One region of the Streptomyces sp. NPDC005761 genome, then DNA from elsewhere that is predicted to be linked to it. Evidence: riboswitches for the same ligand, from Rfam matches in the RefSeq annotation. Region 1 holds a riboswitch; each other region holds the start of a gene.
The links. A riboswitch is a leader RNA that binds a small molecule or an ion and turns the genes downstream of it on or off. The one in region 1 is predicted to bind cyclic di-AMP.

Region 2: linked by a shared signal. The riboswitch ahead of ABZ434_RS34615 (NlpC/P60 family protein) and the one ahead of ABZ434_RS13810 (LysM peptidoglycan-binding domain-containing M23 family metallopeptidase) in region 1 are both predicted to bind cyclic di-AMP.
Region 3: linked by a shared signal. The riboswitch ahead of ABZ434_RS03825 (M23 family metallopeptidase) and the one ahead of ABZ434_RS13810 (LysM peptidoglycan-binding domain-containing M23 family metallopeptidase) in region 1 are both predicted to bind cyclic di-AMP.
Region 4: linked by a shared signal. The riboswitch ahead of ABZ434_RS31120 (transglycosylase SLT domain-containing protein) and the one ahead of ABZ434_RS13810 (LysM peptidoglycan-binding domain-containing M23 family metallopeptidase) in region 1 are both predicted to bind cyclic di-AMP.

The regions. Positions count from the first base shown of each region.
Region 1 covers NZ_JBEXXX010000011.1:137,822-144,916, forward strand. The annotation lists gene ABZ434_RS13795 (XRE family transcriptional regulator) at 1-41, shown strand, start outside; gene ABZ434_RS13800 (DUF6126 family protein) at 89-265, shown strand; gene ABZ434_RS13805 (tyrosine-protein phosphatase) at 287-1,099, opposite strand; cyclic di-AMP (ydaO/yuaA leader) riboswitch at 1,580-1,732, shown strand; gene ABZ434_RS13810 (LysM peptidoglycan-binding domain-containing M23 family metallopeptidase) at 1,738-2,673, shown strand; gene ABZ434_RS13815 (SGNH/GDSL hydrolase family protein) at 2,898-3,743, shown strand; gene ABZ434_RS13820 (STM4011 family radical SAM protein) at 3,758-4,645, opposite strand; gene ABZ434_RS13825 (STM4012 family radical SAM protein) at 4,653-6,017, opposite strand; gene ABZ434_RS13830 (STM4013/SEN3800 family hydrolase) at 6,014-6,829, opposite strand; gene ABZ434_RS13835 (STM4014 family protein) at 6,888-7,095, opposite strand, start outside.
Region 2 covers NZ_JBEXXX010000069.1:779-7,873, forward strand. The annotation lists gene ABZ434_RS34610 (NADP-dependent oxidoreductase) at 1-812, opposite strand, end outside; gene ABZ434_RS34615 (NlpC/P60 family protein) at 1,006-2,169, opposite strand; cyclic di-AMP (ydaO/yuaA leader) riboswitch at 2,168-2,333, opposite strand; gene pcrA (DNA helicase PcrA) at 2,592-5,030, shown strand; gene ABZ434_RS34625 (M23 family metallopeptidase) at 5,088-6,662, opposite strand; gene ABZ434_RS34630 (alpha/beta fold hydrolase) at 6,925-7,095, opposite strand, start outside.
Region 3 covers NZ_JBEXXX010000002.1:353,028-360,122, forward strand. The annotation lists tRNA gene ABZ434_RS03815 (tRNA-Met) at 176-249, shown strand; gene ABZ434_RS03820 (PP2C family protein-serine/threonine phosphatase) at 461-1,624, shown strand; cyclic di-AMP (ydaO/yuaA leader) riboswitch at 1,933-2,086, shown strand; gene ABZ434_RS03825 (M23 family metallopeptidase) at 2,098-3,255, shown strand; gene ABZ434_RS03830 (aldo/keto reductase) at 3,419-4,363, shown strand; gene ABZ434_RS03835 (PrsW family glutamic-type intramembrane protease) at 4,376-5,950, opposite strand; gene trmB (tRNA (guanosine(46)-N7)-methyltransferase TrmB) at 6,133-6,984, opposite strand; gene lhgO (L-2-hydroxyglutarate oxidase) at 6,989-7,095, opposite strand, start outside.
Region 4 covers NZ_JBEXXX010000049.1:10,676-17,770, forward strand. The annotation lists gene ABZ434_RS31110 (dihydrodipicolinate reductase) at 1-870, opposite strand, end outside; gene ABZ434_RS31115 (esterase) at 984-2,462, opposite strand; gene ABZ434_RS31120 (transglycosylase SLT domain-containing protein) at 2,656-3,534, opposite strand; cyclic di-AMP (ydaO/yuaA leader) riboswitch at 3,540-3,724, opposite strand; gene ABZ434_RS31125 (ABC transporter ATP-binding protein) at 4,022-4,855, opposite strand; gene ABZ434_RS31130 (iron ABC transporter permease) at 4,863-5,912, opposite strand; gene ABZ434_RS31135 (iron ABC transporter permease) at 6,053-7,057, opposite strand.

The sequences.
Region 1 (7,095 bases):
CCGCCGAGCTGTGTCTCGGCAGCGGGATCCACCGTCGCTGAGGCGCCGTCCCCGCCACCGGCCCGCCGGTCGCCAGAGAGGACCTGTCATGTCCGATTCCGAGAATTACGACCCGCTCAGCCCCGCGCGGCCCAAGAAGTACGACCCGCAGGAGAAGAAGATGCCCCGCGGGCTCGTCATCAGGCTCTTCGCCTACCTGGTGGCCGGGCACGTCGTCGCGGGCTTCCTCTACCTGCTCTTCGCCGTGGGGATGCACAACCAGTAGCCGTGGGCCCCGCCCGTCCGGTCAGACCTCGTCGAGCAGGCGCTCGCGCAGCCGCTCCCGCGTGGCAGGGGTGATCTTGAGGCCGTCGGCGAGGTAGCGGTCGGTGCTGCCCCATGTCTCGTCGATGGTGGTGAAGGCGGCGGCGATGTAGTCGGGGTGGGCGCCGAAGAGCGGATTGAGCAGCTCCATCACCTCGGGAGACATGCCGGCGGCGGAGGTGTCGCTGCGGCGGATCTTGTAGCGGCGGTGAGCGTCATTGGACTTGAGGTAGTCGGCCTCGATGGCTTCGCGCTCGACGCCGACAGCGAGCAGGGAAACCGCGATCGAGAGCCCCGCGCGGTCCTTGCCCGCGGCGCAGTGCATCAGTGCGGGCACGCTGTTCTCGGCCAGGGCGTGCAGCACCCGGCTGTGCTCGGCCGTCCGCTCCAGGATCATCCGGCGGTACGAAGCGATCATGCGGTGGGTCCCCTTGCCGCCGGCCAGGATCGACCGCAGCTCGTCCATGTCGCCGTCGCGCACCATCCGCCAGAACTCCGCGCCGTCCGCCGGGTCGCTGAGCGGGATGCTCACATTGCGTACGCCCGGCAGCTCCACGTCCAGGCCGTCCAGCTTGTGGTCGGCCACATTGCGGAAGTCGAAGACGGTGTGCAGGCCGAGACCGCTGAGGAACACGGCGTCCTCGGCCGTGGCGTGAGCCAGGTGACCACTGCGGTAAAGGCGTCCGTAGCGCACCCGGCGGCCGTCCGAGGTGGGCAGGCCGCCCACGTCGCGGAAGTTGCGGACCCCCGCCAGCACGGGCTCCGTCGACGGGGTCTGCGGCACCTGCTGCGTCACGGTCACTCCTGGAGGCTCTGCCGCCGGCGCGTGTCGCCCGCGGGTCCACTCTCGTGACGATACGACATTGATTCCTCAGGCAATCATCTTGGGCGGGCCGCCACTTCGAGGCCGCGCGTCGATCCGTGGCCGCCCGGGCGGGAGGGGCTGGATCCGCCCCGGCGCCCCGACGACGGACGGCGCGATGAGCATGACATGTCCGTATTGAGCTCTTTTATTCGAACATGCCCTGCTTGTGCGGGAGATGATCCCCCTCTCGTGAGCGGGATCATATCCGTGACGGTGTGTGGCGGCGGGGCGGCTGGGTATTCCGTGCGCCGCGCGGAAAGCCAAGATCCGTAATCCACGGAGTGTGACCGGAATTCCTCGCGGATTTTCCGGAGCGGAATCCCGTACGGAACCTGTGGCTTGTTTCCGCCGTCCCGGCTCGCTTACGTTCGCTGCAATCCGGACGGACCGCCTAATCCTGCCGCCGCCCGGAATTCGCACCCACTCACCGCGTGGCAGGAGCGGGGGAACCAGGTAAGCCGCCGACCGGGAAACCGGCCGGCTCGGGGTGAAGTCGCGCCAGTCGCGACCGGACATCTCCAGTCCGAACCCGACAGCTCACCTCGTAGGCGCCGGAGAGGAAAACCTTCATGCCCATATCGGGTAAGCACCGTCGTCCCAAGTCCAGCACCATTGCCCGTGGCGTCGTCGCCGCGAGCGCCGGCGGAGCCGTCATCGCGCTTCCGCTGCTCGGCGCCACCGGTGCCCACGCCGCGGAGCAGGCCGCTCCGGCCACCTCGAAGTCGGCCGCGGTGCACGCCGCCCCGGCCAAGCCGGTCGCGAAGAAGCAGGCCGGCACCACGACCTACTCCGTGGTCTCCGGCGACTACCTGTCGAAGATCGCTGCCGAGCACAAGCTCAAGGGTGGCTGGGAGAAGCTGTACCAGGACAACCGCAAGGTCGTCGGCGACAACCCGAGCCTGATCTTCCCGGGCATGAAGCTGACCCTCGGCGGCAAGGCCTGGGGCCACACCTCGACCACCTCCACGGGCTCCACCACCCCGTCGAAGGCTCCGTCGGCCCCGGTCAAGACCGAGACGAAGGCCTCCCCGGCCTCCGACTCCTCCTCCGACGCCTCGTCGTCCGAGGAGACCTCGGCGCCGGCCGCCCAGAGCAACGACTCCGGTTACGTCCACCCGGTCCCGGGCAACCACACCACCGCCTACCGCGCCTCCGGTGCCAACTGGTCCAGCGGCAGCCACACCGGCATCGACTTCCCCGTGTCCACCGGCACGAGCGTGAAGGCGATCACCTCCGGCACCGTCGTCACCGCCGGCTGGGGCGGCGCGTACGGCAACGAGGTCGTCATCAAGCACGCCGACGGCCACTACTCCCAGTACGGCCACATGTCCTCGCTCTCCGTCTCGGCCGGCCAGACCGTGACCGCGGGCCAGCAGGTCGGCCTGTCCGGCGCCACCGGCAACGCCACCGGCCCGCACCTCCACTTCGAGATCCGCACGGGTCCGGCGTACGGCTCGGACATCGACCCGATCGCCTACCTGGCGTCGCACGGCGTCAACGTCTGATCCGGGCAACACCGGTCCGGTGACCCGGGCCTGAGCAATGCATAGAGGGACGGTGCGCGGCGGCGCACCGTCCCTCTGCCGTTGCCCGCGCCGGGCTGCGGTGCTGAGCGGCGACCGCACTTATTCCCCCTTTACCAAAAACTGACCGGGTGGTCTATCTCACCACCCGTCAACCCCATATTACGGTCGCGTAGGTCACATTCGGCGGTGCAGGATAGGCCCTTGTGGCAGACGATTCGAACAACATCCAACAGGGCGTCATCAACCGACACGGCGTCATCGGGTCGTACGCGGCGATCGGCGACAGCTTCACCGAGGGAGTCGGTGACCCCGGCCCGGGCGGCACCTTTCTCGGCTGGGCGGACCGGTTCGCGGTACTTCTCGCGGACCAGCTCCCGGACTCCGGCGCACCGACGGGCGGCGCGGTATCCGCACACGGGAACTTCCGGTACGCCAATCTCGCCGTACGAGGTCGCCTCCTCGACCAGATCGTCGAGGAGCAGGTGCCGCGCGCCAAGCTGCTCGCCCCGGATCTGGTGAGCTTCTGTGCCGGCGGCAACGACATCATCCGGCCGGGCACCGACCCCGACGACGTGGCCGAGCGCTTCGAGCGAGCGGTCGCCGATCTGACCGGGTCGGTCGGCACCGTCATGGTCACCACCGGGTTCGACACCCGCAACGTTCCCGTGCTGCGCCACCTGCGCGGCAAGATCGCCACCTACACCGCTCATGTGCGGTCCATCGCCGACCGCTACGACTGCCCGGTCCTCGACCTGTGGTCCCTGCGCTCGGTCCAGGACCGGCGGGCCTGGGACAACGACCGGCTGCACCTCTCGGCCGAAGGACACACCAGGGTCGCGCTGCGCGCCGCCCAGGTCCTCGGCATCGACGTGCCCGCCGACCCGGACCAGGAGTGGCCGCCGCAGGCACAGCGGCGAACGCTCGAAGTACGGCGCGACGACATCCAATGGGCGCGCGAGTACCTCGTCCCGTGGATCGGCCGGCGGCTGCGCGGCGAGTCCTCGGGGGACCACGTGGCGGCCAAGCGGCCCGATCTGCTGCCGCTCTGAGGGGTCCGCTGTCCTCAGTCGCCCGGGGAACCCGGGGCGGCCGAGGACGGCGGCGACGCGGGTATGCGCTCCAGCACCCCGCCCGCGAAGACGTCGTACAGCGGCAGCGTCTCCAGATGCACATAGCCGATGTGGCAGTCGCAGACGGCGAGCGGGCAGGCCCGGGGCGTCAGTGCCGCGCGGTAACTGCCGTCGTAGAGATTGCCGAGCCCGGTGCGGACGAAGTGGCAGCGGCGCACCGTGCCCTCGCCGTCCACGGAGATCACCGACTCACCGGTCCGGCAGGGCACACCCGCCGAGCGGTGCGGATGGCGGCTGTACGGGAACAGCGGGTCGATCGCCGTCCACCGCTCCGCTTCCCCGTCCGTGTAGGTGTGACCCTCGGCGGCGTTGACCCAGAGGTAGACCTCGTCGGGAAGAGCAGCCCGCAGCCGCCGCGCCTCGCCGAGGTGTCCCTCCAGCCCGACCACGCCCACGCTGTGACGGATCCCCAGGGACACCAGCTCCCCGCACCGGCCGAGGAACCGCTCGTACGGTGTCTGACCCGGGTGGTACGTGCACCACAGCGCAATCTTGTCGCGGCCCGCGACGCCCGCCGCGGCCAGCCACTGCGTACGGCCGCTGAGGTTTGTCTGGACCGCCACCCGGCGGACGTGCGGCAGCCGGGCCAGCTCCACCACCGCCCGGCGGTACCAGGAGCGGACGAGAGCCTCGCCCCACGGGGTGAACAGCACCGAGATCCGGTCCCCGGTCTGCGCCGCCGCCCACGCCGTGAAGCGCTCCAGCGCGGCCCGGTCGGCCCGCAGCTGCTCCCGGCTGTCGCGCCGCTTGGCGAACGGACAGTACGGGCAGTCGTAATCGCACGAGGCGAGTGGACCGCGGTAGAGAATCGTCAGGTCCATGCGAGGCTCACTTCAGCTCGTACGCGGCCATCGCGGCCCGCACGGCAGGGGAGAAGAGGTCGGGTCCCAGCGCGTCGGAGTGGGCGAGCCCCTCGGCCGTCAGGCGGAGCAGGCCATCGGCCGCCGCGTCCTCGTCGAGCCAGCCCCGGGCCTCGAACCGGGCGAGCTCCTCGGGGAAGTCCTCGTCGGGGCTCGTACCGAAGCGGTCGCGGTACTCGGACAGGCGCAGCCCCTCGGCCTGCAGGACGGACTGCAGGAGATGGCGGCGGCGGGCCTCGTCGCCGTCGGTGAAACGGCCCACCTCCGCCTGCGAGAAGTCCTCGGTGGCCGTGTAGCCGTCGATGATCGTCCGCACCTCGCGCATCTCCACCGCGTAGTCGAAGGAGTAGTGCAGTCGCGAGGTGTACGAGCGGGCGCCGCAGCCGAGACCGATCATGCCGTCGGTCTGACAGGCGTGGTCGTCCGGGCCCCCGGGCCGCGGGGCATCGGCGCGGCGGAACATCCGCATCGACACCTGCTCGTAGCCGTGGGCGAGGAGATGATCGCGGCCGGCCCGGTAGAGCCGTAGCCGCTGTTCGTCCCAGGCGGCGTCCGCAGCGGCTTCGTCAGCGGCCCCGAGCCTGCCCAGGCCGGTCAGCGGACGGACATAGAGCGGGTACAGGTACAGCTCCTCCGGCCGCCACCCCAGTGCCGCGTCGAGCGAGGCGCGCCAGCTCCGTTCGGTCTGGCCGCCGATGCCGTAGATCAGGTCGATGTTGAGGACCGGGATGCGGCTGTCCCTGATCCGGCCCAGGGCCGCCTCCACAGCGGCGCGACGCTGCGGACGGACGGCCGCACGGGCCTCGGCCTCGACGAAGCTCTGCACACCGATGCTGATCCGGGTCGTCCCGCGGTCGGCGAGCACGGCCAGCCGGTCGGCGGTCGCGGTCGACGGCGAGGTCTCGACGGACAGCGGCACGGACCGGAGGTCGGCGCCCATCCGCTTCTCCGCGATGTCACACAGACGCTCCAGCTCCCCTGCGGTCAGGAACGTCGGCGTCCCCCCGCCGAACGCGGCGGCGGCGAAGCGCACCGGCTCCCCGTCGCCCAGCGCGTCCCGTACGGCGGTCGCCTGCCGGTCCATCGCGTCGAGGTAGCGGGTGGTGAGCTCGTCGGGCGCGCCGATCCGCGTGAAGAGGTTGCAGAAGCCGCAGCGGACCTCACAGAAGGGTATGTGGAGGTAGAGCGAGAGCGCGTCCTTGCTCTCACCCGCCCACAGGTCGCTCAGCCCGGGCCGCCCACCGGGGTGCTCGGAGAGCCTGGCGTACGCCGTCTTGTGCGGATAGGCGTAGACGTAGCTCTGGTACGGGCGAGTGGTGTGCCGACTGGTCATCGTGCGGTGGCCCCCGGTTCCAGGAAGAAGTGCGCGTAGGGAACGGTCCAGACGGACTCGTGACCGAGCCGGTGACCGGTGTAGCCGTCGTCGCCGTACGCCGTGCCGTGGTCGGAGCAGACGATGGCGAAGGCCCGGCGACGGCTGCTCGCGGCGGCGAAGAGACGGCCGATGTGGGCGTCCACGTACTCGAGCGCGGCCGCGTGGGTCGCGCGGGTGTCGCCCGCCTCGCGGGTCGCGCCCGGCCGGTGGAACCAGTTCGGCTGGTGCAGTGCCGACACGTTGACGAAGAGGAACAGGCGCCGGCCGGCAGGGAGCTCCCGGACCACCTGCTCGGCACGGTCCACCTGTGCCTCGAACGAGCGGGGCGAGGCCACGCCGAACTCCGGCTCCCAGTGGGCCTCCTGGAACAGCCCGGGCAGCACGGAGCCGAGCGGTGCCTGTCGGTTGAAGAACCCCACCCCGCCGATGCACACCGTGCGGTATCCCTCCCCGGCGAGCGCCGAGACCAGGTCGGGGGCATCGAACACGAAGGTGCGCTCCGCCGTGGTCTCGCTGCCGGCGAACCGGGCGGCGAACAGCCGGGGATGGGGCCCCGGGATGGCCGGTGTGGGCAGGAACCCCGCGAAGATCGCCTGGTGCGAGGCGTAGGTGAAGCTCCCCGGGGCATGCCGCTTCTCCCAGACGCCGCCCGGCAGATGCCGGGCCAGATTCGGGATGCGCCCGGCGGTGGTGAGCTCCACCGCGACGTCGTACCGCAGCGTGTCCAGGGTGACGAGCAGCAGATCGTGGCTGCCCACGACCTCGCTCATGTCGGGGCCGACGGCAGCGGAGGGGTACTCGGCGGCGCCTGCGATGGCGGAGGGTGATTCAGGGAGTCGCGCTGACACGGTGGTTCCTCGGTCGGTTCAGTACGGCGGCGACCTGCGCCGCATAGGTGTCCAGGCCCTCGGCGCCACTGCCGGGCATGCCGGTCAGCCGCGGCAGCAGATCACCGAAGGCGTTGACCTCGCCGACGGCGAAGCGCCGCCAGCCGGTGGCGGGCAGCAGATCCACGCCCACGCACAGCGTGTCCGGG
Region 2 (7,095 bases), on a different contig from region 1:
GTGATGCCGCGGGTCAGCAAGCGGTAGGTGTCGAGCACGGCCGGCGCGCTCCCCCCGGCCCGGTCCGGGGACAGCTGACCGTCCAACGCGCCCACCAGGGCGAACCGGGCCCCCCGGTTCGCCGCGCGTACGGCGGCCGTCAACTGTTCGCCGCCCACGGTGTCCAGGACGACGTCGATCCCGTCCGGTGCCGCCTCGGCGAGCTGCTCGCCGATCGGGGCCGCCCCGCGCAGCACGGTGGCGTCGTAGCCGAGTTCCCGCTCCAGCCGCCGGGCCTTGTCCGGGGAACCGGTGCTGCCGATCACCCGTGCGGCACCCAGCAGCCGGGCGATCTGGCCCGCCATGGTGCCCACGGCGCCCGCGGCGCCGGTCACGAACACGGTGTCGCCCTCCCGGACCCCGGCCAGCCGGGTCAGTGCGCCGTAGGCCGAGGAGCCCTGGGCGAGATGCGCCACGGGGTCGGGCAGGGTGCCGTCCAGCAGCCGGCACTCGGCGACGGCAGGCGCCGCGTACTCCCGCCAGCCCTGAAGGTGCAGCACCAGCCGGCCCTTCTCCAGCGGCCCGTCGACCACCTCACCGATCGCGGGGCCGAACAGGGGCTCGCCGGGGTGCAGGGGCGGCAGCGGGACATCGCCCGTCTCACCCCCGATGAGGGTGCGCAGGCCCGGGAAGACGAGGAAGTGGGTGTTGCGGACGAGCACCTGGCCGCCCTCGGGGCGGGGAACGGGAGCCGCTGCCAGGGTGAAGTCCCCGGGGGCCGGCAGTCCGTCGGGGCGGCGGACCAGGCGTACGAGACGATGCGTCGTGTTCATGGCCGGACGCTAAGCCCTGCCCCATGGGTCAGGGGCAAGGCCCGGCGCCAGGACGGTTTCCGCGCACCGGCCGGTCACCTGCCGGCCGGAGCCCCTTCCGCGCGCCAGGAAGGCGACACGCGACGAAGGCGCACCCGGCGGCAACGAGGGAATGGCCGTCCCGTGCCCGGCCCCTCGGAGGTGAGGAGGCGGGTCAGGCCGGCCGCACGCTCCCGTAGATCGGCATGTAGTAGATCGACTCCTCGCGCACGTCCGCCCCCGGCTTCGGCGCGTGGATCATCATGCCGTCGCCCTTGTAGATGCCGACGTGGCTGATGTCGTCGTAGAAGAACACCAGGTCACCGGGTTGCAGATCGGCCGTGGCGATCCGGGTGCCGACGTTCACCTGGTCCCAGGTGGTCCGCGGTATGTCGACGCCGGCCGCCTTCCAGGCCGCCTGGGTGAGCCCCGAGCAGTCGTACGAGGCCGGGCCGGTCGCTCCCCAGACGTACGGCTTGCCGAGCTGCGCCCTGGCGAACGCCATGACCTTCTCGGCCTTGGTCGAGGCCTCGGCGTCCGCACCCGACCCTGAACCGGTACCGGTGTCCGCCCCCGTACCGCTGCCGGCCTCCTCGGCGGCCTCCTCGGCCTTGCGCTCGGCCTCGGCCTTCGCGGCGGCCTGCTTCTTCGCCAGTTCCGCCGCCTTGCGCTTGGCCTCCGCCTCCTTCTTCCGCTCCAGCTCGGCCAGCCGCGCCTTCTCCTCGGCGGTCAGCTTCGACAGCAGACCACGGGCCTCGGACAGCTTCGTCTGGACGCTCTGCTTGCTCGTGCGCAGCGTCGCCTGCGACTCGGTGAGCGTCTCCAGGCTCACCACGGCCTCGGCCCGCTGTTCCGACGCCTTCGCCTGCTGCGTACGGAAGTCCGAGACGGCGCGCTGCTGGCGCTCGGTCATCCGGTCCATGAGGTGGTTCTGGTCGAAGAACGACTGCGGGTCGTCGGCCAGGAAGAAGGTGGCCGTCGGGGCGAGGGTGCCGCCGCGGTACTGGGCGGCGGCGTACGTGCCGAGGGTCCTGCGGGCCTCGTTCAGCTTCTCGGTGCGCCGGGCGACGTCGTCCAGCAGCGTGTCCACCCTGGAGCGCTGCTTGGCCGTCGCCTCCTTCGCCTGGTTGTACTGCTGGGTCGCGGTACCGGCCTGCCGGTAGAGGTCGTCGACCTTCTTCTGCACGTCCTCGATGCTGGGCTTGGGGGCCGGGGCCGCCAGTGCGCTCTGCGTGGACAGCAGGGTCACCGACGCCAGCGCGGCCGTCGTGAGCCCGACCGCCGGGCCGGAATTGCGCACACGGGTGCGCGGTTTGCGATGCGACGCCAAGGCCGGCATCTCCTTCCGTGGACCGCCTACCGGGTTAGCTGTCGGGTTCGGGCGGAACGGAAGGCTGCCCTACGGTCCTGGTGGAGGATGCGGACCGATTCACCCCGGTGATGCGTGTGGGTCCCCGGTTCCGGACTCCTGCACGGGCAGCCCGGATTCGGCGTGGACGCCCGTTCGGCGTGGATCGCCTCTGGGGGTACGGGCCGCCCGAACGAGCACGCTAGCCAACTCATGGTGTCGCTGTGAAGGTTGATGTTCGATATGCCCGATACATTTTCGTGACCTCGGCGGATCCGGGCGCGGCGGGGCAGGTGGGGCAGGGATCCCTCCACCCGCCGAGGTCGCGTGCTCGCTCTGTGTGCCCGTCCGTGCCTGCGTGCTTCGTCACTCGGCCCCGGAGTGTCAGTGCGGCGGCCTAGACTCGGACAGCGATGAGCAGCCTCTTTGACGACAGTTTCCTGGCCGGCCTCCAGCACACGGAGGAAGGGCCCCCGCCGCCCCCCGAGGACTCCGCACCCGAAGCGGTGCCGGAGGGCCTTTTCGCGGGCGTTTTCGACGGACCCCCGCCGCCCCGCGACGCGTACTACCGCGACGGGGCCCACCGCCCGGTCATCGACGCGGCCGCGCTGCTGGACGGGCTGAACACCGAGCAGCGCGCAGCCGTCGTGCACGCCGGGTCCCCGCTGCTCATCGTGGCCGGCGCCGGTTCCGGCAAGACCCGCGTGCTGACCCACCGCATCGCCCATCTGCTGGCCGAGCGCGGGGTGCACCCGGGCCAGATCCTGGCGATCACCTTCACCAACAAGGCCGCCGGCGAGATGAAGGAGCGCGTCGAGCAGCTCGTCGGTCCGCGGGCCAACGCCATGTGGGTCATGACCTTCCACAGCGCGTGCGTACGGATCCTGCGCCGCGAGTCGAAGCGGCTCGGCTTCACCTCCTCGTTCTCGATCTACGACGCGGCCGACTCGAAGAGGCTGATGGCCCTGGTGTGCCGGGATCTCGACCTCGACCCGAAGCGCTTCCCGCCGAAGTCGTTCACGGCGAAGGTCTCGAACCTGAAGAACGAGCTGATCGACGAGGAGACCTTCGCCGGACAGGCCACGGACGGTTTCGAGAAGACGCTCGCCCAGGCCTACGCGCTGTACCAGTCCCGTCTGCGCGAGGCCAACGCCCTGGACTTCGACGACATCATCATGACGACGGTGCACCTGCTCCAGGCGTTCCCCGACGTCGCGGAGCACTACCGCCGCCGCTTCCGGCACGTCCTCGTCGACGAGTACCAGGACACCAACCACGCCCAGTACACGCTCGTACGGGAGCTGGTCGGCCCGGCCGGCCCCGAGGACGCCCCCGCCGAGCTGTGCGTCGTGGGTGACGCGGACCAGTCGATCTACGCCTTCCGCGGCGCGACCATCCGCAACATCCTCCAGTTCGAGGAGGACTATCCCGACGCGACCACGATCATGCTGGAGCAGAACTACCGCTCCACCCAGACGATCCTGTCCGCGGCCAACGCGGTCATCGAGCGCAACGAGAGCCGCCGCCCGAAGAACCTCTGGACCAACGCGGGCGCCGGCACCAGGATCACCGGATACGTCGCGGACACCGAGCACGACGAGGCACAGTTCGTCGCGGACGAGATCGACCGGCTCACGGACTCCGGGGACGCGAAGGCGGGCGACGTCGCCGTCTTCTACCGCACGAACGCCCAGTCACGTGTCTTCGAGGAGATCTTCATCCGCGTCGGCCTGCCCTACAAGGTGGTCGGCGGCGTGCGCTTCTACGAGCGCAAGGAGGTCAGGGACGTCCTGGCCTACCTCCGGGTCCTCTCCAACCCCGAGGACACCGTCCCGCTCCGGCGCATCCTGAACGTGCCCAAGCGCGGCATCGGCGACCGCGCCGAGGCGATGATCGACGCCCTGTCGATGCGCGAGAAGATCTCCTTCCCGCAGGCACTGCGCCGGGTCGACGAGGCGTACGGCATGGCAGCCCGCTCGGCCAACGCCGTCAAGCGGTTCAACACGCTGATGGAGGAGCTCCGCACGATCGTGGAGTCCGGCGCCGGACCGGCGGTCGTGGTGGAGGCCGTCATGGAGCGGACCGGTTATCTCGCCGAGCTCCAGGCGTCCACCGACCCGCAGGACGAGACCCGGATCGAGAACCTTCAGGAACTCGCCTCCGTCGCCCTCGAGTTCGAGCAGGAGCGGGCGGAGGAGGAGGGTGCGGGCACCCTCGCCGAATTCCTGGAGAAGGTCGCACTCGTCGCCGACGCCGACCAGATCCCCGACGAGGACGAGGACGGCTCCGGCGTCGTCACGCTGATGACGCTGCACACCGCCAAGGGCCTCGAATTCCCGGTGGTCTTCCTGACCGGCATGGAGGACGGCGTCTTCCCGCACATGCGGGCGCTCGGCCAGGTCAAGGAGCTGGAGGAGGAGCGCAGGCTGGCCTACGTCGGCATCACGCGCGCCCGTGAGCGGCTCTACCTCACCCGGGCGGCCATGCGCAGTGCCTGGGGCCAGCCCTCGTACAACCCGCCGTCGCGGTTCCTGGAGGAGATCCCGGACCAGCACCTGGAGTGGAAGCGCAAGGGCCCGATGGTGGCCCCGGCCGGACCTACGTCGGGCATCACCTCGTCGCTCTCCGCGTCCCGGTCACGCTCCGGACCCTCGGGCTTCGCGACCCGGCGGACCTCGGACAAACCGACGATCACGCTGGTGGCCGGCGACCGGGTCACCCACGACCAGTTCGGTCTGGGCACGGTGACGGCGGTCGAGGGCATCGGGGACCAGGCGAAGGCCACGGTCGACTTCGGGGACGAGCGGCCCAAGAAGCTACTGCTGCGGTACGCCCCGGTCGAGAAGATCTAGCGCCCGGACAGGCGCGCCGGCCGGGGTGATCCCACCCGGCCGGCCCGCCCGTGCCGGTCAGTTCGGGTTGACGTTGTGGCTGCGGAGCCAGGGCAGCGGGTCGATGGCCGCGCCGCCGCCGGGCCGCACCTCGAAGTGCAGGTGCGGGCCGGTCGAGTTGCCCGAGTCGCCGGAGTGCGCGATGACGTCACCGGCCTTGACCGAGCCGGAGCGGATGCGGGTGCTGCTGAGGTGGCAGTACCAGGTCTCGGTGCCGTCGGGCGCGGTGACGATGGCCATGTTCCCGTACGCGGTGTTGAACTGTGTGCGCACGGTGCCGTCGGTCGCCGCCATCACCGGAGTGCCGTAGTCGACGGGGAAGTCGATGCCGGTGTGCACGGACATCCAGTTGACGCCCGCCTGGCCGAAGTACGCGCTGAGCATGTGGTTCTTGACCGGCATGACGAACTTGGGGCGCAGGGCCTCCTTGCGGGCGGCCTCGTCCGCGCGCTTCTTCTTCTCGGCGGCCTGCCGCGCCTTCAGGTCGATGCGCTCCTGGGTGCGGCTGGCGCGATCGGCGAAGTTCTCCGCGTCGGCACTGAGGTTGGCCAGCTGGGTGTCCAGCGCGTTGTTGGCCGCGACGGGCTTGACCGTGCCGGGGTCGGCGGCGGCCATCGCCGTGGTCTCGTCCTTCTTCTCCTCGCCGCCGCCCATTCCGCCCACGGAGGCTGCGGCGATACCCGCCACGCTCATCACACAGGCGGAGGGAACGGCGACGGTGAGGAGCGCGGAGCGTTTCGCGGGGGAGCGCCTGCGGCTGCGGCTTCCGCCACCACTGCGGGTGACGGGGCGGCCCGCGGGGCGGTGGCCGGCGGCCGGAGCGGAGTCCGTGGCTGCGGCGGAACCGTGGTCCCGGGCGTGGTCGTCCGGCTCGGACCCGGTGCCGTCGGCGGCCTCTGCGTCGAGGTCCGTCTCCGGGAGGCTGAACTCGGCGGTCCGGTAGGGCTCGTACGGATCGTACGGGTCGAAGGAGGCCTGCTGCTCGTACGGCGTCTCGTGGGAGGCCTGCTGTTCGTACGCCTCGTCGGTCGCGTACGCATACTGGGCCGTTTGTTCGGCTCCGTTCGCAACCGGCGTGGTGTGCGCTGTTTGCTGTTCGTGCTCGGGCGTGGCGCCGGTGTTCCAGGCGGTGGCGTCGTAGGCGCCGGTGTCGTAACCCGTGGTGGCGGGGTCGGCCCACTGTCCGTTCTGGTGCCAGGCGGTGGTGTCCCACTGTCCGGAGGTGTCCGGGGCGCCGTGCTGGGCCGGGACGGTGTGGCCGTAGCCGCCGTCCGCCGGGATCCAGGTCGCGCCGGTGTCGTACTGCGCGCCGGTGTCGTACGGGTGCTGCTGGGGCTGAGCGGTGTAGCCCGTGTAATCGGCGGACCGGCCGTACTCGGCCGTGGGGTGCGCGCCCGTGTCCCACTGGGAGGCGTCGTACGTGCCGCTGTGACCGGCCTGATTGCCGCCGTACGTCGTGTCGTAGCCCGTCGTGGTGTCGTACGAGCCGTCGTAACTGCCGGGGAGGGAGCCGAACAGCGGGTCGCTGTCGAAGCCGGCCGTGGACTGGCCGTCGTATCCGGCGTACCCGGCGTGGGGGTGCTGGTCGTTCACCAACTTCTCTCTCGCCTCGGCAGCAGGACCAGTGTGCCCGGGATCCGGTGGGGGACTCCGGGCAAAGCAGTGGCCGCGACTGTACCCGGCGGTATGCGACGCCGACAATCTTCGACGGCCGGTGTGCGCTCAGGAAACGGGCAATCGGCCGCCTTTCGGCGGGCTGCTCACACAGCCTTGGCTCTATGTTCGAGATGCGTTCTATTTGTGGGTCGGGTGAGGCGTTGACGTACGGGGTGGGGACCGCCGGATTCCGGCAGATTCAGGCCACGGAGGCGGTGCCGGCGGGCCCCTGGGCCGGAGTGTGCGCATCGAGCGCCTGGCGGACGCCGGCGGCCACGGCGGGGTGCACGGGCAGGGCGAGATGACCGACCCCGCTGACGCGCACGTTGACCACGTCCAGGTCCGGGTGGTCGATGCAGGCCGCCTCGAC
Region 3 (7,095 bases), on a different contig from region 1:
CGGCATGGTGTCGCCCTCCATCGACGGTGGTTGGGAGAGAACTGCACGTCGAGTGGCTACAGGGGCGTCCTCGGCGGGGGCGCGGTCGGCGGGCCGGGCCGAGCGCCGTCTGCGGGGGCGTGCGCGCCGGGTGGTCATGAGTGCCTCGAACATGCCGTAGAGTTGTGTTTACCGACGCGGGGTGGAGCAGCTCGGTAGCTCGCTGGGCTCATAACCCAGAGGTCGCAGGTTCAAATCCTGTCCCCGCTACTGAAGAATCAGGCCCGGCATGCATACAGCGTGCCGGGCCTGATTCGTTTGTGCGCCGTCGGCCCGCCGGGTCGCTCGGTAGGAAGCCGCATGCCGCGTACGTACCCCCATTGGCCGACGAGGAGTCGCCCCGCGACCCTGCTGCGGGAAGCCTGGGGGTGGTGCGCGGTACCGTCCGCGGCCGTGGATGCACCGGGCAGGAGACCAGCAGGTGGGGAAGCGGGAGAAGCGGCGGACGAGGCGTGCCGGGGTTGTGCGGACCCGCCGGTTCGTCAGGGCGCTGCCGACGCTGATGATCGCCGGGGGCGTGCTGTTCGACGCACTGACCCCGCCCAAGTTCACCGCCATCCCGTTGTTCGCGGCAGCTCCGCTGATCGCTGCGCCGTTCTTCTCGCGGGCCAGCACGATCCGTACCGGTGTCGCCGCGCTGCTGGCGGTCGTCGGGCTGCGCGTCCTCAGCGGGAACCTGCTGCAGGTCGTGCCCTCCATCGAACTGCTCACCGTCCTCACCGTCTCCGTCCTCGCCGTCGTGATCAACGGGGTCGTGCGACGCAGCAACGAGCAGCTGGCCTCGGCCCGCGTCATCGCGGAGACGGCCATGCGGGCGGTGCTGCCGACGCCGTCCGACCGGATCGGCGGGCTGCACGTGGCGGCTCGGTACGAGGCGGCGCAGGCGGACGAGTTCGTCGGCGGTGACCTGTTCTCGGTGACGGACAGCCCTCATGGGGTGCGGCTGGTGGTCGGGGACGTGCGCGGCAAGGGGCTGGACGCCGTGGAGGCGGTGGCGGTGGTCATCGGCGCCTTCCGGGAGGCGGCCGAGCAGGAGGAGACGCTCGAAGGTGTGGCGCGGCGGCTGGAGCGTGCGCTGGCGCGGGAGTCGGACCGGCGCGGTGGGCTCGACGCGTTCGAGGGGTTCATCACCGCGGTGCTCGCCGAGGTCCCGCCGGACTCGGACCGGGTGCGGATCGTGAACCGGGGCCACCCCGAGCCGCTGCTGCTGCATACGGACGGGGCTCTGGACGTGCTGGGCCCGTCGGTTCCCGCGCTGCCGCTGGGGATGGACCTCGGGGTGTGGCCGGACCGGGCCGACGAGTGGGATCTGCCCCCCGGGGCGACGCTCCTCCTCTATACGGACGGCCTCTCCGAGGCCCGTAATGCCGAAGGGGTCTTCTACGACCCCGCCGAGCGGCTGCGCGGACGGATCTTCCCGGGTCCCGAGGAACTGCTCTCCGCGCTGACCGACGACGTGCGGCTGCACACGGGGGGCGAGTCCACGGACGACATGGCCCTGCTCGCGGTCGTGCGGCCGGCCGAGGGCCAGCCCGACCGGCGCAGGACCGTGAAGATCGTCGGTCTGGGCGACGGCGGCGAGTGAGCCGGAGCTTCGGGACGACGAGTGTGGTGCGGCACCGGAGCCCCGCGGTGACGGGTGTGTTGGAGCGGCCGGCCGGGATGCCACCGTCCGTAACCGAAGGGCACCACTCCGCATAACATTTGACGTAACGTCAGAAATCGGCAGGCGGTTGAGGGGCGATCAACTCGCCCGATTCCACCCGGTTGTGTCCCGTAAAGTCCAGGCCAAGGACGTGAACGATCAGTGGGAACAGCTTGGAATCGGACCCCGGTGTCTATTAACGTTCGATAACGCAGCGCGGTTGTCCCAGCCGCCGTCAGTGGCGGCACCGTGCGCGAGCGCCGAATTCCGCAAGGGAACCGGGGAACCACCTACATGGGGTGAATCGGGCATCTTTGTCTTGCCATAAGACGGAGGGGCCCGTAGGAGACCTTCCTGCTCCGAACCCGTCAGCTAACCCGGTAGGCGAGAAGGAAGGAAAGGAGTGCGCCCACGTGGCGTCCAACAAGCCTGCCCCCGAGGCTCCCTCCCGGTTCGGGCCCGAGTACGGCGATGACTTCGCTACCCGGCCCGCCACCGTTTTCGGTACGGAGTACGGGGCCGACTACGCGACCGATCGGGGCAGCGACTTCGGAAACGACTTCCGCGCCGACGAGGCCGGGCCCGAGAGGACCTGGGAGGAATGGAACCCCACCGAGGAGTCCATCCGCCCTGTGCGCGGCAAGCACCGCGTCGCCAAGCAGCGCAATGGTCTGGCCCGCAGCTCCACCGTCCTCGGGGTCGGCGTCATCGCGGCCGTCGGTGCGGGTGGCATGGCCACCGCCCAGAGCAAGCCGCCGGTCTCCATCTCTCTTCCCGATTCCATCGCGGACAATCTTCCCGACGCCAAGTCCCTCCCGGGCGTCGGCGCACTGTTCTCGGGCGGGTCCGAATCCGCGGCGGACAAGACGGCGGCCGAGACCGCTTCCGCCCCGCTGACGACTGCCGGCATCACCACCGCCGAGGCCGAGCAGGGCACCACCGACGCCGGTGAGGCACTCCGGGCCCGCATCCTCCAGCAGGCCGAGCAGCAGCAGGACGCCGCCGACGCCGAGGTCAAGGCGGCCGCGGAGAAGGCGGCCGCGGAGAAGGCCGCCGCCGAGGCGAAGAAGCAGCAGGACGCCGCCGAGGCCAAGATCGCCGCCGAGAAGAAGAAGGCGGCGGAGGAGGCGGCGAAGAAGGCGGAGGCGCTGCGGCTCGCCAAGCTCGCAGCCAGTTACGCCATCCCCACCTCCTCGTACACGATCACCTCGACGTTCGGCGAGGCCGGCTCCATGTGGTCCTCCGGCTACCACACGGGCCTCGACTTCGCGGCGCCGACCGGTACCCCGATCAAGGCCGTTCACACCGGCACGATCAAGTCGGCCGGCTACTCCGGTTCCTACGGCTACCGCACGGTCCTGGAGCTGGAGGACGGCACCGAGGTGTGGTTCTGCCACCAGTCCTCGATCGACGTCAGCATCGGCCAGAAGGTCACGACGGGCGACACCATCGGACGCGTGGGCGCGACCGGCAACGTGACCGGCCCGCACCTCCACCTGGAGGTCCACACCGCGGACGGCGCCGGCATCGACCCGATGGCCTGGCTGCGCGCCCGGGGCCTGACGGTCTGAGCCCGTTCCCCGCACGACGGCCTCCTCCGGCCCACGTGACCCCGGCAGCCCTGACGCTCACCCCCCGACGTCAGGGCTGCCGGTCCGTCCGCGTCCGCCCGTGGCAGTAGTTCAGATGCAGAGGCCACGGAATAGGGGCCTGGTGGAAGCCGTTGTTGCACCCATGACTTCTCTTCGCACGCTCGGTTCCTCCAGCCTTCAGGTCTTCCCTCTCGCCCTCGGAGGCAACGTCTTCGGCTGGACCGCCGACGAGGCGCAGTCCTTCGCCGTCCTCGACGCGTACGCGGCGGCCGGCGGTAACTTCGTCGACACCGCCGACTCCTACTCGGCCTGGATCCCCGGCAACGAGGGCGGCGAGTCCGAGACCCTCATCGGCAAGTGGCTCGCCGCACGCGGCAACCGGTCCGACATCGTCGTGGCCACCAAGGTCGGCGCCCACCCCGCGTACAAGGGGCTCTCGGCCACCACCATCAAGGCCGCCGCGGAGGAGTCGCTGCGCCGGCTGGGCACCGACCACATCGACCTCTACTACACGCACTTCGACGACGAGTCCGTCCCGGTCGAGGAGATCATCACCGCCCTCGACCAACTGGTGAAGGACGGCAAGGTCCGGGAGATCGCCGCGTCCAACATCAGCCCCCAGCGCCTGCGCGCCTCGCTGGAATTCTCCGAGCGCGAGGGGCTCGCCCGATACGTGGCCCTGCAGCCGCACTACAACCTCGTCTCCCGGGACACGTACGAGGGCGAGCTCCAGGACACCGCCGCCGATGCCGGGCTCGCGGCCGTCCCGTACTTCGCCCTCGCCTCCGGCTTCCTCACCGGCAAGTACCGTCCGGGCACGGCCGTGGAGAGCGCCCGGGCCGGGAGCGCGGGGGCACACCTGGAGTCCGAGCGCGGACAGAAGGTGCTCGCCGCGCTCGACAAGGTGGCCGAGGAGCGCGACGCGGAGATCGCGACCGTGGCGCTGGCCTGGCTGGCCGCCCGGCCGACCGTGGCCGCACCGATCGCCTCGGCCCGGACGGTCGAGCAGCTCCCCGCGCTGGTGGCCGTCGCCGGTCTGCGGCTGACGGACCAGGAGCTCGCGGACCTCACGGAGGCTTCCGCCTGAGCGGGACAGCTCTCAGCCCTGCGGTCCGTACCCGTGCGTGTCCGTGTACGGGGGGCGCGGCGGGTTCGTGTACGGCGCGGCCGTGTACGCAGGCGCGCTGTAGGGATGCCCGTCGTACGGGTACGAGGGGTGCGGGTACGGCCGGCGCACCGCGGGCACGGGCCGGGGGCGCAGACGCCCCGTGGCCTGCGCCGCGTACGCGAGGGCGGGGCCGGCCGTCTCCCTGCGCTGCCACAGGTGGTGCAGCAGCTCCCGCTCGCGTTCGGTGAAGTCCGGGCCCGCCGTGCCGCGGCGGGCCTGCCGGCGCAGAAATGCCAGTGAGGTCGCGAACGACTCGTACTCGGCCACCGTGCGGGCCGCCGCCCTGCCCCGGGCCTTCACCTCTTTCCGTGCCGCGGCGGGCATGCGGTGGTGGGGGTGCGAGGCGCCATGGGCGTGCGTGGGAGCGTGGCCCGAGTGCGCGTGGCCGTGGGGCCTTGCGTACGGGCCGTCAGCTGCCGCGCGTCGGCGAGCGATGTCCCTGGCCATGCCGCGGGCCCGCATCGAGGAGAGGGCGAGAGGTTCGGCGGGGGACAGCCAGCCGGCCGTCGCGTACGCCGGCAGTTCGACGCCGAGCGTGCGCAGCTCGCGTCGGCGGGCCCAGATCGCCAGCCAGGTCACCAGCCCGAAGGCCGGGACCATGAAGGCGCCGTACACGGCGTAGAAGCCGTACGGGCCGAACGAGGACGATCCGTTCCACAGGGCGTGCATGCCCATCGCCAGGAGCAGGCCCACGAGCGGCAGCGCCAGGCGCCTCAGACGCTGATGGGGCGCACTGCTCGCGGCGATCCCGAAGGCGATGCCGGTCAGTACGGTGAAGAGCGGATGGGCGAACGGCGACATCACCGCACGTACGAAGAACGTCGCCGCCGTCACCGAGGCGAAGCCCGAGCCCATCTGCTGGTCCTCGCCGAAGGCGTTGCCCAGATAGAGGATGTTCTCGGTGAAGGCGAAACCCGTCGCGGTGAAGCCGGCGACGACCACGCCGTCGACGATGCCCCCGAAGTCGCGTCTCCGGAACAGGAAGAGGAGCAGTACGGCCGCTGCCTTGGCGCTCTCCTCCACGACGGGCGCTATGACCGTGGCGCCCAGGGTGTCCGCACTGCCCGGATCGGCGGTGGCGGTGGCGATCCACCGCGTCGCGAAGGAGTTCGCGATGATCGCGACCAGGGCGGCCGCGCAGGCACCCCACGCGAAGGCGAACAGCATGTTGCGCCACGGGCCCGGTTCGACCCGGTCCAGCCAGCGGAAAGCCGTCATCAGCACCGGGACGGGCAACACGGCCAGGCCCAGTCCGACGAACAGCCCCTGCGTCCCGGTCTGGTCGCGGACGAGCGCGAGGATCACCAGCCCGCAGAGCGCCAGCACGGTGAAGACGGCGATGACGCGGAGCGGCCTGCTGCGCCACAGCATGCCGACGCGGCGTGGGCGGTAACGCCATTGGCCCCGGTCCGGCACAGCGGACAGGACCTCACCGTCCAGCTGCTCCTCGAGCACCGGGACGGCCGGCTGCGACTGCCGCTGATGCTGAACAGACCCGTCGGACACCCCACGACCCTAACGAGCGGGACCGACAACGGCCATGGCGCGTGAAGGCCCCCGGGTTCGGCGGATGGCCGCCCGGCCCCTGGTCAGCGGCCGGTCAGCGGCTGACCGGCGGTCAGACGGCGCCCCGTCAGGGGTCCGGCAATGGCTGGCCGACGGTCCGGAAGTGGCTGGTCCGCAACCGGTCAGTGGCGGGCGAAGAGCAGGTCGTGAACCACGTGGCCCTTGTCCAGACCCTGTCCCTCGAACCGGGTCAGGGGCCGGAACGCGGGCCGTGGCGCGTAGCCGCCGTCCGCCGCCGTGTTCTCGAACCGGGGGTGCGCGGTCAGCACCTCCAGCATCTGCTCGGCATACGGCTCCCAGTCGGTCGCGCAGTGCAGGACCGCTCCGGGCTTCAGGCGCTGTGCAGCCAGGTCGAGGAACTCCGGCTGGATCAGCCGGCGCTTGTGGTGCCGCGACTTGGGCCACGGGTCGGGGAAGTACACCCGTAGCCCGTCCAGCGCGTCCGGCACCAGCATCTCGCGCAGCAGGATGATCGCGTCACCGTTGGCGACCCGGATGTTGGACATGCCGTTCCGGTCGGCGAGACCGAGCAGATTGCCCTGGCCCGGGGTGTGCACGTCGACGGCGAGAATCCCGGTGCCCGGGTCGTCGGCGGCCATCTGCGCGGTGGCTTCGCCCATGCCGAAGCCGATCTCCAGGACCACCGGGAGCCCGTCGAACAGTTCGGGCAGATCGAGGACGCGCAGCCCGTCGATGTCCAGGCCCCACTTCGGCCAGAGCCGCTCCAGGGCGTCCTGCTGGCCGGGTGTGACGCGGCTGCGGCGCGGCTGGAAGCTGCGGATCCGGCGTTCGTGGTGCGAACCGGCCGGGTCGGCTGCGGGGCCGCCGGGGAAGCGGGGTTCCTGGCGCAGCCTGCGGGCACGGTCCAGGGCCGCGGCTCGCAGTTCGTCCGGGATTCCGGCGGTCGCGGGCGCGGCGCCCGTCCGGTCGGCTCCGGGCGCGGCGTCGCCGGGCGTCGCGGGGGAGGGGTTCATGGGCTCAGACACAATGCCCTGATTCTACGGCGGGCGGCTTCCACCCCGTCCCCTGTGCCCGGAGCAGCGCCCTGCGTGCCACCTCCCGCCCGATGGGCAGCGCGGCCGTGG
Region 4 (7,095 bases), on a different contig from region 1:
GTGGGCTCCGGCGCCATCGGGTGGTGACGGCCAGTCGGGAGCGCACGAGGGATGGATGCGCGTGATGTGCTCGATGACGATGCGGGGTTCGCCCTCGACGATGCCCTGGACCTCGAAGCGGACCGCCCCCTGGGTGCCGGCCTCGAAGGCGCCCATCGTCCTGGTCGTGACGGTCGATTCGAGCGGCCGCCGGGCCATGGTCTCGCGGATGTCGTCGAGTTCCACGCCCAGGGCCCGGGCCATCAGCCGTATCTGGCCGCCCCACACCATGGTCGGGACGGAGGCGGCGAGCATGAGGGGTTCGTACTCCATGGGGTGACCCATGCCGATCAGGTGGCGGACCGAGTCGGGCTGGTCGTACGTGGAGTAGTCGAAGATCTCCTGGCAGCGGATCGCGTCGACCGTGGTGCCGAGCCCGCTGATGAGCAGGGGCAGCACATCGTTGCCCCACCCGGGGTCCACCCCGGACACGAAGAGCGAGCCGCCACCGCCGGCGACGGCGGCGAGCACCGGCTCGCGCAGCTCGGGCGGCGCGCCCCGCTGGTCGTACAGCGCGTACAGCGCGGGGGTGACGACGACGGCGCCGCCGGCCACCGCCCTGGTGATGTCGGCCAGGGCGTCGTCGGGGCGGATGTCGCCGGAGGCCGCGTACACGACGGCCCGGGGAGCAGTGGCGAGCACCGCGTCGATGTCGTCGGTCGCCGCGACGCCCAGATCGCGGTCCAGGCCGGCGAGAGCGCCCGCGTCGCGGCCCACCTTGCCCGGGTCGTGGACGAGGACGTGCGCGAGTTTCAGGGCCGGATGGGCCTCGACGGCGCGGATGGCCGCGCGGCCGACATTGCCGGTACCCCAGACCACCGTGGAAATCATGCGGCGGAGGGTAGCGCGCGGGATGAAAGGTTCATAGTGGCATCGCACCCCCGGGTTGGGGAGCGGACCGGGGCAGGTCCCCGGAGCCCACCCCGGCCCGCTCCCCCGGGCTGCTACTCGTCGATCGCCGCCCCGTATCCGGCGCCCTTCTCCGGACCTCCGAACGTACCGGCGTCGAAGGTCCACGACCCGGCGGCCGTCACCCCGTCGGTGCCGGCCGGGAACGCCCAGACGATGCCGTCGCCGGCGTTCTCGCCGGGCGCGGCGGTCAGCAGACCGGAGCGCCCGTCCCTGTCGGGGTCGGTCAGCCGCGCCTGGCCGCCCCAGCGGTCACCCTTCTCGGCTGCGCCCGGAACGTCGACCGAATTCTGGTCCCACGAAGCGGCGCCGGTGGCGGTGAGCCCTTCGGCAGCGCCACGCAGCACCCATACCGCCCCCGCGTCGGCGACCGTGCCGATGTCCTCGCCGGGAGCGCCGACGGCCACGTCCGCGTACCCGTCGCCATCGGTGTCCGCCACGGAGAGGTCGGCGCCCCAGCCGTCGCCGGTCTCCGAGCCGCCCGGGACGCCGGGGGTGTCCTGCGTCCACCACACGGGCGGGGTGCCCGGGCCCTCGGCGCCGACCGGTCCGTCGCCCGCGCTGCCGTAGTAGACGCCGACCACACCGCCGGTCATCGACTCGCCGCCGTCGTCGGGGCTGTGCGGCTCCCCGGTGACGAGGTCGTCGTAGCCGTCGTCGTCGATGTCGCCCGAGGCGACGGCCGGACCGCCGCGCAGGTCGTGGTCGTAGCGCAGTCCCTGGACCTCGCCGAAGAAGAGCGCGGACCAGCCGTGGCCCGGCTCCTCGCCGGCGGTGACACCGGAGATGACCAGGTCGGCGAGGCCGCTGCCGTCGTAGTCGCCGGTCGTCATCGCGCGGGGCACGATCTCGCGCCCCGGGGTGCCGGGTACGAGGCTGCTGCGCGAGGCGGGATCCTGCCGGGTCCCGTCGTCGTACTGGAACAGGGTGAGGTCGGTGCGGCCGGTCACGGCCAGTTGGTCGCCCGGGATGTCGGGGCTGAAGTGCGCGGCGGCGAGAGCGGTGCCGAACGCGGCGCCGGCGACGGGCTCCTGGGCCTGCAGCCAGTCGCTGCCGGCGCCGGAGAGCCCCTCGGCGGAGCCCCACAGGACGACGGCGCCGCCCGCGTCGGCCACCGGCTCGATGTCCTCGCCCGGGAGGCCCACGACCGCGTCGTCGTACCCGTCCCCGTCCAGGTCGCCGGTGGTCAGGGCCCGGCCGAAGCCGTCGCCTGCCTCGGCGGCACCCGGCACCCCGGTGGTGTTCTGGCTGAGGACCGTGCCCCGGGTGGTACCGATGCCGCCCGGGCCGCCGTACTGCACGCTCACGTAGCCCGCGCCCTTGCTGCCGCCGATGGTCCCGCCGGGCGCGCCGATGAGCACGTCCTCGTAACCGTCGCCGTTGAAATCGGTGTTGCGGTCGGCCGCGCGCGTTCCACCGGGGGTGCCCGCGTAGGCGGCAGGCGCGGCGATGGCCGCCCCTGCGATCAGAAGGAATGAGGCCGCGACAACGGCGGCCGGACGGTAGGTGCGCACGAGCGGCTCCTCGGTTCAAGGACGACCGGGCGAGTCCGGGGGACGCCAGGAGGAGCCCGTTGGCCTCCTGGCGCCCTGTTTGACCGGCACCGCGGCGCAAGGGTTGTACGGCATGGCAAAAGGGGTGGAAGGGAGCAGCTCAGCTCCCCTCCACCCCTGTTCACGACTCCGCCCGGGGCGGAACCGCGGTAGGTCAGTAGGCCCCGAAGACGTTGTCGATCGAGCCGTACGTCGCCGCGGCGTAGTTGCACGCGGCGGTGATGTTGGCGACGGGGTCCAGGATGTCCAGCGAGGTGCCGGGCACGTGGTACGCGTCGAACGTGGGCTGGATCACCTGGAGCAGGCCCTTGGACGGGGTGCCGGCGACCGCGTTCGAGTCCCAGTTGTTGACGATCTGCGGGTTGCCCGAGGACTCGCGCATGATGTTGCGGTGGATGCTGTCGTAGCTGCCGGGGATGCCGTGCTCGGCCATGACTGCGAGGGACTCCTTGATCCAGCCGTCGAGGTCGTCGGTGTACGCCGTCGCGGTCTGCGCGGGGGTGGTCTCGGCGGTCTCCTCGGCGACGGGCGTCGCCGTCCGCACGGAACGGTCGGCGCGGTCGGTGCTCTCGGCACGGTCGGCCGACGGCTGCGAGGCGCTGCCGGACGCGTTCTCCGCCTTGAATTCGCTCTTGGTCGCAGCCTTGGGGGCGGCGGCCGTGGACTTGGCGCCGATGGTCAGCTTCAGGCCCGGGTGAATCAGGTCGGGGTTACCGCCGACAACGCTCCGGTTGTCCTTGTACAGCTGCTCCCAGCCGCCGTCGAGGGAATGCCCGCGGGCGATCTTGGAAAGCGAATCCCCGGACACCACGGAATAGGTGGTGGTCGCGTCCTTCTTGACGGCAATTGCCTTGCCGGCCACGGAAGTCGAGGCTGCGGCCTTTTCGGCGACGACCGACTGGACCGGCGCTGCGGAAGCCGATCCGGCAGCGATCAGGGGGAGCGCGAGAACCGCTCCGCCCGCGCTCACGGCGATGAGGCCGCGGGTCAGGGGGGTGGACTTGGAACGACGGTGCTGACCCTTGATGGGCATGGCGCTTTTCCTCTCCGCCGCCTGCGAGGTGAGCTGTCGGGTTCGGACTGGAGATGTCCGGCCGCACATGGCGACTTAACCCCTAGCCGCTCCGGTATTCCGGAACGGCGGCAAACCTGGGTCCCCCGCTCCTGCCGTACGTGAAGTGGTCGGGTTACCGGACGGCGGCAGGATTCGGCGTTCCATCCGGATTGACGGTGACCGTAAGCGAGAAAGGCCGGGCGGAACAAGCCCGGAATTCCTGATCACAATTGATTCGCAAGATCAAAGAAAGGAAATGTGCGACGCCGGTCACATGCGCGCGGGTCAACTTTCTTGGGGCGACAGGGAACCGACGCCTCCGGTTCCGCGTCAGGCACGGCAAACGTGACGCTGACCACTGCGCCCGAAACGGGTGATTTGCCGGATTCCCAGGAGGTGCGGCACGAATGAATACCGCACGGACCAGCATTCGTTACATGCCCGAATAATCGCCCAAGTTAGGACATTACGGAGCGAGCGTCGGCCGTGCCGCCGCATCGGCACGCGTGCGCGGCACGACGACCGGTGAGCCGTCGCCCGGCGCGGCGAGGATGTCCGCGTCGAGCGCGTACAGCTCCTTCACCAGGGCTTCGTCGACCGTCTCCCGGGGAGCGCCCGTGGTGACCACGCGGCCGCCCTTCATGGCGACGAGCAGATCGGCGTACCGAGCGGCGGCCGCGAGGTCGTGCTGAACCATGACGACGGTGCGGCCGGTGGCCGCGACCTCGCGGACGAGTTCCAGGACCTCGATGGCATGCCCGAGGTCGAGGGCGCTGGTCGGTTCGTCGAGCAGCACGACGGGGGTCTGCTGGGCGAGGACCATCGCGAGCCAGCAGCGCTGGCGCTGGCCGCCGGACAGCCGGTCGATGCGCTCCCCCGCCAGTGCGGTGGTACCGGTGGCGTCGAGTGCGTCGCGCACCACCTGCTCGTCCTCGCGCGACCACTGACGCAGCAGCCCCTGGTGCGGGCTGCGGCCGTAGCGCACCAGGCCGGCCACGGTGACCGCCTCGGGGGCGCGCGGCGACTGCGGCAGCAGCGCGACATGGTGGGCGGCGCGGCGGCGGCCGGTCTCCCAGATGTCCGTACCGCCGACCAGGACCGTGCCGGACTCCGGGCGGTGGAGCCGGGCGACGGTCCGCAGCAGGGTCGACTTCCCGCAGCCGTTGGGGCCGACGATTGCGACGACCTGTCCGGCGGGGACGGTGAGGTTGACGTTCTCGACGACGGGCCGGCCGGGGTATCCGGCGTGCAGGCCACGGATTTCGAGACCGGCCTTCGTACCGGTCGGATTCTCGGTCATGTGCGGCTCACGCCTTTCCGGCGGCCGGGTCGGGCCGCAGCAGTACCCACAGGAGGAAGGGGCCGCCGAGGACGCTGGTGACGACCCCGACGGGCAGTTCGACCGGCGCGGCGACGCGTCCGATCGCATCGGCCGCGGCGATCAGCGCGGCTCCGGTCAGCGCCGAGCCCGTGACCGGGACGCGGGTGGGGCCCGCCAGCCGCTGGGCGAGGATCGGTGCGGCGAGCGCCACGAAGGCGATGGGGCCGCCGACCCCGACGGCCGTGCCCGCCAGCAGCACGGCCAGGACCAGCGCCACGGTACGTACCCGCCGCAGGTCGACTCCGAGGGAGCTCGCCACCTCGTCGCCGAAGCGCAGCAGTTGGAGGCGGTGTCCCGCGGCCAGCGAGAGCGGGACGAGGAACAGCAGGGCGACGGCCAGCGGCAGGCAGGCGTCCCAGTCGCGTCCGTTGAGGCTGCCGACGGCCCAGAGGAACACGCCGCCGGCCGCGTTGTCGTTCTCGCGCGACATGATCAGATCGCTCACCGCACCGATGAAGGTGGAGATGCCGATCCCGGCCACCAGCAACCGGTATCCGGCAGTCCCCGCCCCTCCGGCGCACACGACGACCAGGACCGCGGCGGCCACGGCACCGACCGGCCCGAGCCACCAGTTGCCGACCATGCCGGTGGCGGACCCCGCGGCGGCGGCGACCACGGCAGCGGTGGCGCCCTCGTTGACCCCGACCAGGTCCGGGGTGGCCAGCCGGTTGCCGGCCAGGGTCTGCGTGAGACAGCCCGCGATTCCGAGGGCGGCGCCGACCAGCAGGCCGGTGAAGATGCGGGGCAGCCGGAACTCGCGCACGATCATGACGGTGCCGGCATCGCCGGTTCCGAGCAGTCCCGAGAGGGTCTCGGACAGGCTCATTCCCGTCGAACTCGCCATCACCGCCAGGGCGATGAGGAGGACCAGCAGCGGAAGGAGCAGCGCGGCGGCGAGCGCGCTGCGCCTCGGGAGCAACCAGGACAGCGTCCCGGTGCGCAGTACGACGCTGTCCGGCGGGGTCACGTCCTTCAGTTCGCCGGTGCGAGACGCGACACCGTCGGGCGGGGTCACGTCTGTCAGCCTTCCGGTGCGCAGTACGACGCTGTCGGGCGGGGTCACGTCCGTCAACTCCCTCGCGCGGAGTACGACACCGTCGGGCGGGGGCACGTCCGTCATGCCGCGGCCCCTGCCGTGGAGAGCCGGGAGGAACGGGCGATCCACACGAGCAGGGGGCCGCCGACGAAGGCGAGCAGCACACTGACCGGGGTCTCCCAGGGACGGATGACGATCCGCGCGAGGACGTCCGCGATGATCATGACATCGGCCGCGACCAGGGCGGACAGGACGAGTTGGGCGGCCATCCGCGCTCCGGCCAGCGCCCGGGCGGCATAGGGCGCGAACAGCCCGAGGAAGGCGATGGGCCCGGCCACGGCGACGGCGCATCCGGCAAGCAGCGAGACGGCTCCTGCGACGACGAGCCGGATCCGGCCGGGATGGTGCCCCAGGGAGCGGGCGCCGTCGTCACCGAGCCCGAGTGCCGCGAGCGGCCGGGCACAGCCGAGTGCGGTGAGCAGGCCCACCGCGATCAGGGGCAGGAGGGGAAGCAGGTCGGAGATCTCGATGCCGGCGAGCGAGCCGATCGTCCAGTAGCGGTAGGTGTCGAAGGTCGACCGAGTGCCCAGCAGCACGTACGAGGTGAGGCCGTGGAACGTGGCGCCGAGCGCCGATCCTGCCAGGACCAGTCGCAGCGGGGATCCGCCTCCGCGCCCGGACGCGGCGAACAGCAGGACGGCCGCGCTCGCGACCATGCCTCCGCCCAGGGCCCATACCAGCAACGATGCGGGAGAGTCCGCGCCGAAGAAGGTGAGCCCCAGCACCACGGCGAAGGCGGCTCCCGAGTTGACGCCGAGCAGCCCCGTCTCGGCGAGGGGGTTGCGGGTGGCGGCCTGCAGAAGGCACCCGGCCGTCCCGAGGCACACGCCGACAAGGACCGCGCCGAGCGTGCGCGGCAGGCGTACGTCCACCAAGGCCAGGCGGAGTTGGGCGTCCGCGCGGGCGGCCGGGTCACCGACGAGGTAGTCCCAGGCGCCGCCTGCCGAGCTGGATCCGGTGCCGATGAGCAGGGACAGCAGGACGAGGGCCGGCAGAAGGACCACGAGAGCGGTGACCGCCCCCATGGCCGCACGACCTTCGCGTGGCGGGACTCCGGTGGGGC